DNA from 4 places in the Xanthobacter sp. 91 genome. Region 2 is predicted to be linked to each of the others. Evidence: riboswitches for the same ligand, from Rfam matches in the RefSeq annotation. Region 2 holds a riboswitch; each other region holds the start of a gene.

Region 1 (2,195 bases), 3.4 Mb from region 2:
TTGAGATAGAGCGGACCTTGTCTCTTTCTGAAGAGGTTGCTGGAAGGACAGGACGCCCTGACCTGGCAGACGAAGTTGAAACCCGTCTGACGGGAAGAGTGGTACCCGATGATCCAGATGAGCCCGATGCGCCAAAGTTCCTGGAACATCCGCGGTATCGTAATCGCATCCAATCGATTGCGTCCGACCTCCTCGCCTTCTTCGCCGACCGCCTGAAAGTCTACCTCCGCGACCGCGGCGTCCGTCACGATCTCGTTGATGCCGTCTTCGCCCTGGAAGGGCAGGACGACCTCCTCCTCGTCGTCCGCCGCGTGGAGGCCCTCGCCGCCTTCCTCGCCACCGAGGACGGCAGGAACCTCCTTGCCGGCTATCGCCGCGCGGTGAACATCCTGCGCATCGAGGAGAAGAAGGACGGCCGCGCCTTCGCCGGCCCCACCTCCGCCGCGCTGCTGAAGGAGCCGGCCGAGGAGCACCTCGCCGCCGCCATCGAGGACGTGAAGGCCCGCGTCTCCAGGGCCGTCGCGGCCGAGGATTTCGAGGCCGCCATGACCGCGCTGTCGGACCTGCGCCAGCCGGTGGATGCCTTCTTCGACGCCGTGACGGTGAACGACGCCGATCCCGCGCTGCGCGAGAACCGCCTGAAGCTCCTCGACGAAATCCGCGCCGCCACCCGCGGCATCGCCGATTTCGACCGCATCGAGGGGTAGGGCGCCCCGGCCGACTGCAACGCAGCGCAGCGGAGTGGAAGGAGAGCCGGGGGCCAGCGCAAGGAGCCTCCGCGCAGCGGGCAAAGCCCGAGACCGCCGGATATTGAAGCGCCTGCGGCGGTGCCTTGCGCTGGGCCCCGGCTCGGCGTTCCGGCTTCGCCGTCGCTGGTCCGGGGTTCTACGCCCTCATTTGACAATCCCGCCCGCCACTGCCTTTAGTGGCGGCGTCGAAGGTCCCGTGGTCCCACACGGGCGTAAAAGGGAATGCGGTGCGGGGAGACCCCCCAATGCCGCGGCTGCCCCCGCAACTGTCGGCGGTGAGCCCCTGCCAGACGCCACTGGAGCAATCCGGGAAGGCGGCGGGGGCGGTGAACCGCGAGCCAGGAGACCTGCCTTCGACGAGGTCCGCGCCGGGCGGGGTGCTCCGGTATTGCGTCCCTTCGAGCCCGTGCGCGCGGGCGCTCGCACCCGTGGACGTTTCGGTGGAGCGCGGCGCGATTCCCGACAGCACAGCACCCGAGCCGGGCGGCGACAGCGCGGAAGCCGGCTGCGCGCCCCAAGCTGCGCCAGAAGCCGCGCGCGAAACCGCCCCCGCCGTCACCCTCCTCATCTGCACCACCTGCCGCGCCCCCGGCAATGACGCCCCACCCGACGCCCAGCGTGACGGCGCCCGCCTCCTCGCCTCCGCCTGCGCCGCATCCCTCCCCGAAGGCGTCGCGGTGGAAGGCGTCGCGGTCGAAGGCGTTTCCTGTCTCGCCAATTGCAAGCGCGCGCTCTCCGCCGCCATGGTTCGCCGCGATGGCTGGACCTATGTGTTCGGCGACCTCTCCCCCGACAGCGCCGCTGACCTTCTCACCGGCGCCGCGCTTCTCGCAGGCTCGCCAGACGGCCTGATGCCCTGGCGCGGCCGGCCGGATGCTCTCAAGCGCGGCATGGTCGCGCGCATTCCCCCGCTTTTCCCCAAGGAGACCCGATGACCTCCCTCGCCCGCGTGCCCTGCACCATCGTCACCGGCTTCCTCGGTGCCGGAAAGACGACGCTGATCCGCCATGTGCTGGAGAATGCCGGCGGCAAGCGCCTCGCGGTGATCGTCAACGAGTTTGGCGACGTGGGCATCGACGGCGAGATCCTGAAGGGCTGCGGCATCGAGAGCTGCGACGAGGGCTCCATCGTGGAACTGGCCAACGGCTGCCTGTGCTGCACCGTGGCGGATGATTTCGTGCCGGCGCTGGACCAGATCCTCGCCCGCGCGCCGAAGGTGGATCATATCCTCATCGAGACCTCCGGCCTCGCGCTGCCGAAGCCGCTGGTGCAGGCCTTCCAGTGGCCGGCCATCAAGGGCCGGGTGACGGTGGACGGCGTGATCGCGGTGGTGGACGGCCCGGCGCTGGCGGAAGGCCGCGTCGCCCCTGATCTCGCCGCGCTGGACGCGCAGCGGGCCGGGGACGAAAGCCTCGACCATGACGATCCCGTGGAAGAAGTGTTCGA
Region 2 (2,195 bases):
TTGGTGAAGAACATGCCCGTATAGGCGGTGGAGCGCAGCGCCGCCGGGATGCCGGCATAGGTGGGCGGGGGGAAGACGTCCGGCGTGAAGGCGAGGCTGGTGTCGATGTAGCGGGCGACGAAATTCACCGCGAAGGTTTCGGTGGCCTGCCAGTCGAGCCGGGTGGAGTAGGTCCAGTTGTCGTAGGCGTTGGGATTGCGCGGCCAGAAGGGGGGCACGATGTTCTGCGGCGTCACCGGGATCTCGGTGGACGAGAAGTGGGTGACGTTAAACGAATAGGCCAGCTTCTCGGTGGCGCCGGTGAGGCTCGCATACTGGTTGAAGGTGCCGAGCGCGCCGCCCTCCGCATAGGCGGACACCTTGGGCGGCCCCTCGCCCTTCTTGGTGGTGATGGAGATGACGCCGCCGATGGCATCCGAGCCATAGAGGCCGGACTGCGGGCCGCGCAGCACCTCCACCCGCTCGAGATCGGACGCCAGCAACTTGCCGAAATCGAACGCGCCGTTGGTGGCGGCGGGATTGCCGGCGTCGATGCCGTCGATCAGCACCTTCACATGGTTGGAATTGGTGCCGCGGATGAACACCGATGTGGTGCCGCCCGGCCCGCCCGTCTGCACCACGTTGAGGCCGGGCAGCGATTGCAGCACGTCCGGCAGGGTGCGCTGCTGGTTGCGGGCGATGTCCTGCTCGGTGACGATGCTGACGGAACTCGCCACCTCGGTCTCGGGCGTGGGAATGCCGGTGGCGCTCACCACGATGGTGGGCAGGTCGCCCGCATTCTGGTCGTCCGCCGTCTGGGCGAGGGCGGGCGCAACACAGGCAAGCGGAACACAGGCGAGCGTGAGCAGGGCCGCGGCCGGCAGTGCGCGGCGGGATCGGGACGGGACGGCGGAAGACATGAAGGCACTCGACGGCACGGGTGGTCCGTCACCGCGAACGAGGCATTCCCGGCCATATCGGGCCCGGAAAAACCGCCATCAGGAGAACCCCGCCCGACGTGCTCGCGCGTGACCACGGCTGACGGCAGGTCTCCTGGCTCGCGGGTCATCGCCTAGACTGCCGCCTTCCCAGGTCTCGCGACCCAGTGGCTGATGGCAGAGGACTCGCCGCTTACAGTTGCGGGGGCAGCCACGGCATTTCCGGTGAGACCGGAGCACCGCGTTCCCTTTTGATCCCTTGCGGGAACCGTCACCGCGACCATAGGCGGCGGCCGCCCCCTGCGTCAACGGCACCTTCGCAGATGCAAAAACCTGAACGCAACTGCGGAAAGACCGCGCCGGGAGGCGTATCGCCCGATCACATCTTGCTCATTGCTTCAACAATGCGTGGTCCGAAATCACCGGCGACCCGCATCGCGAGCGTGCGGCTGCCTGCAAAAACGGCAGCAGCAAAGGCCGCACCCGACATTCCGCTAGGTTATGGTGGCGCGCCCCGCTCAATTCGCTTAAACGATTGAGAGCCGCCCCGCCACCGAGCGGGCGGGTACTACAAAAGTATAATAACCGAATAATCGGGAACACAGGGAGTAGAAGATGCGACTGAGGAGCATGGTCGCGGCTTTGGCCGCAGGCGTTGCCGTTTTCGGGCTTGCCTTTTCCGGTGCAGCTTACGCCGCCGACCCCATCAAAATCGGCCTGACCGGCCCCTTCACCGGCGGCTCGTCCTCCATGGGCGTCAGCATGCGCGACGGCGTGAAGCTCGCGGTGGAAGAGGTCAACAAGGCCGGCGGCGTGCTCGGCCGTCCGTTGCAGCTCATCGAGCGCGATGACGAGGCCAAGAACGAGGTGGGCGTGCAGATCGCCCAGGAGCTGATCAACAAGGAAGGCGTCGTCGCCACCCTCGGCTACATCAACACCGGCGTCGCCCTCGCCTCCCAGCGCTTCTACCAGGAAGCCGAGATCCCGGTGATCAACAACGTGGCCACCGGCACCCTGATCTCCAAGCAGTTCGTGCCGCCGGACAACAAGAACAACTACATCTTCCGCACCTCCGCGAACGACGCCATCCAGAGCGCCATGATCGCCGAGGAAGCGGTGAAGCGGCAGGGCTTCAAGAAGCCGGCCATCCTCGCCGACTCGACCAATTACGGCCAGCTCGGCCGCGCCGATCTGGTGAAGGCCCTCGCCACCATGGGCGTGAAGCCGGTCGCCGAAGAGAAGTTCAACATCGGCGATACCGACATGACCGCGCAGCTG
Region 3 (2,195 bases), 4.5 Mb from region 2:
ATTTTCTGCAGCGAGAAGGCGAGCCAGGACTTCAGGTCCGGATCGAGATCGGTCTCCTGATCGAGATCCACCGGTACGTGGAGAAGCGAGCATGAGGGAGCAAGCTGCACATGATCGGTGCCGCGCCGGGCGACCACTGCCTTCAGACGCTCCGCGAGCGCGGACAGGTTGGCACGCCAGATGTTGCGACCATCGATCGCCCCAAGCGACAGCACGAGGCCCGGACGGGCTTTCTCCACCACCGCCTCAAGCTGTTCCGGCGCACGAACCAGGTCCACATGGAGTCCGGCGACCGGAAGGGACAGGGTCGCATCGAGATTGTCGCCGAGCGCGCCGAAATAGGTGGCGAGCATGATCTTGAGTTTGGGCAGAGCGTGCGCGATGGAGGCATAGGCACGCCGCAGGGCGTCACGCGCAGCATTGTCGAGATCGAGCACGAGACAGGGCTCGTCGATCTGCACCCACTCGGCGCCGTTGGCGGACAGGCGGCGGAGCACATCCACATAGACCGGCAGGATGTTGCCGAGGAGGCTCAGGGGATCGAAGCCCGCCTCCTTGCTCTTGCCGAGCTTCAGGAAGGTGACAGGCCCGAGCAGCACCGGCCGGGTTTCATAGCCGAGGGCTTTGGCCTCGCGATACTCGTCCACCGCCTTCAGGCTGGCGAGCTGAAAGGTCTGGTTCGGAGCGAATTCCGGCACCATGTAATGATAATTGGTGTCGAACCACTTCGTCATTTCCTGCGCCGGCGCCCCCTGCCCTGCACTTCCGTCCCCGTGATGGGAATGGCCACAGGAGGCCTCGGACGCCGCGCCATCAGCGCCCCGGGCCATGGCGAAATAGACCGAGAGCGGGACTTTTCCACCGCGCCAGCCATAGACTTCCGGAATGGCGCCGACCATCACGCTGGTGTCCAACACCTGATCGTAGAGGGAGAAGTCGTTGGACGGGATCACGGTCACGCCGCGCGCCTTCTGGCGGGCCCAGTTCGCGGCCCGCAGGGCAGCGGAGATGTCCAGCAGCTCCGCGTCGCCGGTCTTCCCGGCCCAATAGCTTTCAAGCGCAGCCTTCAGCTCCCGGCGTGGACCGATGCGGGGAGTCCCGAGCGTGGCCACGGGAATGGCGGGGGGTGGTGTGGTGATCGTCGTCACGGCTCTTCAACCCTTCCGTTGAATGGGCGAAGGCCATGGCAGCCGCGACAGGGCGCGGTGGGCGCGAGCCAACCGAGACCCAAGCGCACCACCAGGACACCCCGCCCGAGTACGTATGTTGTCGGGGCAGGTCTCCTGGCTCACGGGTCTCGGCCGGTCGTCCGTCTTCCCAGGATTGCTCCCAGTGACATGAATGGACGTCAGCTCGCCGCTTACAGTTGCGGGGGCAGCGCCGGCATTAAACCGGCTTCCCTCTTAGCTCCGGTGCCACAAACGGCCCAGAGAACCACGACGCCGTCTACGTACGCGCCAAACGCCAGTGCGTCAACGGCATATAAGGACATCTTTATATCGGAAAATGGTGATCGAATGCTGTGTGGACATCGGTCTCGGCTGGGGGTTCGCCTGGATGCTGGCGATATTTGCAAATGGAAACATAGGGAACTGAATTGTGCGGTCGCCATGGTCGGTTTTTTCCCGGCCGCAGGTGGGAAGGCGCCCATCCTTGTACCAACGAATGCGCTCTCTGGGAGTGATGCCAAGAGCCCTGTCAACGGCTTTCGGGGTAAGCGGGGCGAACAGTATCTCGCCGATACGAGTCTCCATCCGCTTGGTAAACGCCTCAAGCCGGCGCTCTCCGGGATCGGGAACCCTGAACGACATCCATCCTTCGCCAACCGCATAATCACCGCCGTCGAGCTTTCGCGCCATAAGCCTCGCGAGGCCTTCCGATGCCCTGATGCGGCGGTCTCGATCGATGGGTGGGAGATCATTCCATGTGAGGCGAACCAACACATGTGCACCCTCATTTTCCGTCGTCATTCTGCCGGGCTGACCCATGTAAAACCTCGACAAAAGCTTGCACGAGACAACAACTTCGCTGTTACGAAAGAAATTTGAGCCTTGGGGGGCTCCATGCCCGTGGAACGCGGCAGATTTGGGCGATTTAGATTGCTGTCACGCTTAAATCCTAGACCACGTGCGATCATATCCTAGCCAGCGGCATAGGGCGTGAACACGCTCAGAGTCTCGTCCACGGCAATAGGT
Region 4 (2,195 bases), 4.5 Mb from region 2:
CGAGCAAGCCCGCGGCGCCCAGGCGCGTGGCCCTCCTGTGACCTGACCCAAAGCTGAACCGGCGCGGGAGCCTCCCGACGCCTCCGGTCCCTGCCGCCCATGCGGCCCTTCGGGTTTTCGTTCATGTCAGACACGCAATCTCACGCGTCTTCGGAGGCGCTCGCGCGCGCCCGCGCCGCCATGTCGGCGGAATTCGGCACCGTCACCCGCACCGCGTTCGATCCGGCGCGCCGCGCGCCGCGGCGGCTCTATCACACCAACGGCTTCAACCCACCCCGCCCCATCGAGGCGGCGGCGCGGCGTGGCTGGTCCGGGCGTTGCCCGGCCTGCGGCGAAGGTGCCCTGTTCGGGCGCTGGATGCAGGTTTCGGAATCCTGCGCGCACTGCGGCGAGGCGCTGGGCCATGCCCGCGTCACCAACGCCGTGCCGGTCCTCGCAATCCCTCTTGCGCTGCTGGCCGGATCGCTGGTGGGCGGCATCCTTGAACTGCTCAGCGACCTCCCGCTGGCGCTCGAGCTTGCGGCCAGCGAACTGGTGGCGGTGGCGGCCGCCTTCCATGTGCTGCCCCGCGCCAAGGGCCTCGCCGTCGGCCTTGCCTGGGCGAACCATGTGGGCGGCTTCGATCCGCTCCGCCATCTGGTGCCGGACCCGGAAGCCCCAGCCGCCCTGCCCTCTCCCGCCCTGCCCCCACAGGTCGAAGTCCCCTGAAACGCAGAACGCCGGCGGGAGCACCGCCGGCGTTCTGTTATCCGAGGGTTGCGGGCGCGATCAGGCCGCGTCGTAGAGCCGGCGCTCCAGCAGCGGGTTGCCGCCCTTGAAGGCGCCATGCAGCGCCTTCGCGGCCGCGAGCACCGCAAGGTCCACCAGCGGCTCGACGATGATGACGAGCATGTAGGCGCCGCCGAAGGTCGCCACCGAGGCGATGTTCTCGGAGGCGAAGCCCTGGCCATAGACGGCCCAGAACGCCACCCAGCCGACGATGCCGGCCTGATAAGTGGTGGAGAGCGCGAGCGCCTGCCTGTACTTCAGTTCCACATAGGGCGTGCCCGGCGCCACGATGCGGCGCGCGACGGCGGCGACGCCGAACAGCGGCACCAGCAGGGTCGTCACGTTCATCCCGTACTGGGGCAGGTCGAACGGTGCGAAGAACAGGCCCTGGACGAGCAGGCCGAAGGCGAGGCCGAGGGCCGCCGGAGCCGCGCCGAACATCAGGAACAGGGTCGAGCCGAGAATGAGGTGCACTTCCGAGACGCCCACCGGATAGTGCGGCAGTACCTCGAAGAAGCTGAACACGAGAGCGGTGGTGGCGAGGGTGCGGCCGGCCAGCGAGAGGACGCCGCGCTCGCGCGCCGCCTCATAGGCAAGCTTCAGGGCATAGCCGCCGGCGGCGGCCGCCGTGACATAGCTGAGGCCGATCTTGGCCCCGTCCACGAGTCCGGGTTCGATATGCATGCTGGTCTCCGTTGCCGTCTCACCCGACGGCCCGAGGGTTGTCATCATGCGATCGGCCGGTCTCCTGACTCGCGGGTCTACGCTCACCCCCGCCTTCCCGGCCGGCCCTAGGGGCTGTGGCCAGTGGCATACTGGAAGATCGCTCGCCGCTCACAGTCGCGGGGGCGGTTGGGGCTTCGGGCCAACCCCGGCGGATATCCGCGCAGGTTCAGGCCCTACCCCATTCCCGTTTCACTCCGGATGCCGTGGCAACCGGAGCACCGTTCGCACGCGCAGCAGGCACCGAACACCTCCGCGCTGTCAAGCGATCCCGGAGGCGAAACGCGCCGGTACCTTCCGGACCGGCGCGTCGTGCGCGTGTGTTTCCCGCCTCAGTGGCCGGGATGGGCGCTGCCGGAGGCGCCGAGGCCCTCCACCTGGAACTTCACGGGCACGCTGCCGGCCTTCTCGAAGGTCAGCGTGCCGTCCACAGAGGTGCCTTCCTTGAGCGGGGACTTCAGGTCCATGAACATGATGTGGTAGCCGCCCGGCTTCAGCTCGACGCTGCCGCCGGCCGGGATGGTGAGACCGTCCGGGATGGGCCGCATCACCATGACGCCGTCCTTCATGGCCATCTCGTGGATCTCGACCCGGCCGGCGAACGGCACGGTGGCGGAGATCAGGCGATCGGGCGCGGCGCCGGTGTTCTTCACCACCAGATAGCCGGCGGCGACGCTGGCGCCGCCCGGCGTCGCCCGCGACCA

Evidence for each region. A riboswitch is a leader RNA that binds a small molecule or an ion and turns the genes downstream of it on or off. The one in region 2 is predicted to bind cobalamin.
Region 1: linked by a shared signal. The riboswitch ahead of A37E_RS0116475 (DUF1636 family protein) and the one ahead of A37E_RS0100650 (TonB-dependent receptor) in region 2 are both predicted to bind cobalamin.
Region 3: linked by a shared signal. The riboswitch ahead of metE (5-methyltetrahydropteroyltriglutamate--homocysteine S-methyltransferase) and the one ahead of A37E_RS0100650 (TonB-dependent receptor) in region 2 are both predicted to bind cobalamin.
Region 4: linked by a shared signal. The riboswitch ahead of A37E_RS0121560 (energy-coupling factor ABC transporter permease) and the one ahead of A37E_RS0100650 (TonB-dependent receptor) in region 2 are both predicted to bind cobalamin.

What each region holds. Positions count from the first base shown of each region.
Region 1 is NZ_JNIB01000001.1:3,507,543-3,509,737, forward strand. It holds gene glyS (glycine--tRNA ligase subunit beta) at 1-707, shown strand, start outside; cobalamin riboswitch at 922-1,119, shown strand; gene A37E_RS0116475 (DUF1636 family protein) at 1,178-1,684, shown strand; gene cobW (cobalamin biosynthesis protein CobW) at 1,681-2,195, shown strand, end outside.
Region 2 is NZ_JNIB01000001.1:99,755-101,949, forward strand. It holds gene A37E_RS0100650 (TonB-dependent receptor) at 1-899, opposite strand, end outside; cobalamin riboswitch at 1,005-1,205, opposite strand; gene A37E_RS0100655 (ABC transporter substrate-binding protein) at 1,533-2,195, shown strand, end outside.
Region 3 is NZ_JNIB01000001.1:4,590,997-4,593,191, reverse strand. It holds partial or broken gene metE (5-methyltetrahydropteroyltriglutamate--homocysteine S-methyltransferase) at 1-1,139, opposite strand, end outside; cobalamin riboswitch at 1,256-1,454, opposite strand; gene A37E_RS27095 (hypothetical protein) at 1,473-1,988, opposite strand; gene A37E_RS27510 (short-chain fatty acyl-CoA regulator family protein) at 2,141-2,195, opposite strand, start outside.
Region 4 is NZ_JNIB01000001.1:4,628,394-4,630,588, reverse strand. It holds gene A37E_RS26160 (hypothetical protein) at 1-46, shown strand, start outside; gene A37E_RS26155 (DUF983 domain-containing protein) at 124-708, shown strand; gene A37E_RS0121560 (energy-coupling factor ABC transporter permease) at 769-1,452, opposite strand; cobalamin riboswitch at 1,489-1,732, opposite strand; gene A37E_RS0121555 (copper chaperone PCu(A)C) at 1,824-2,195, opposite strand, start outside.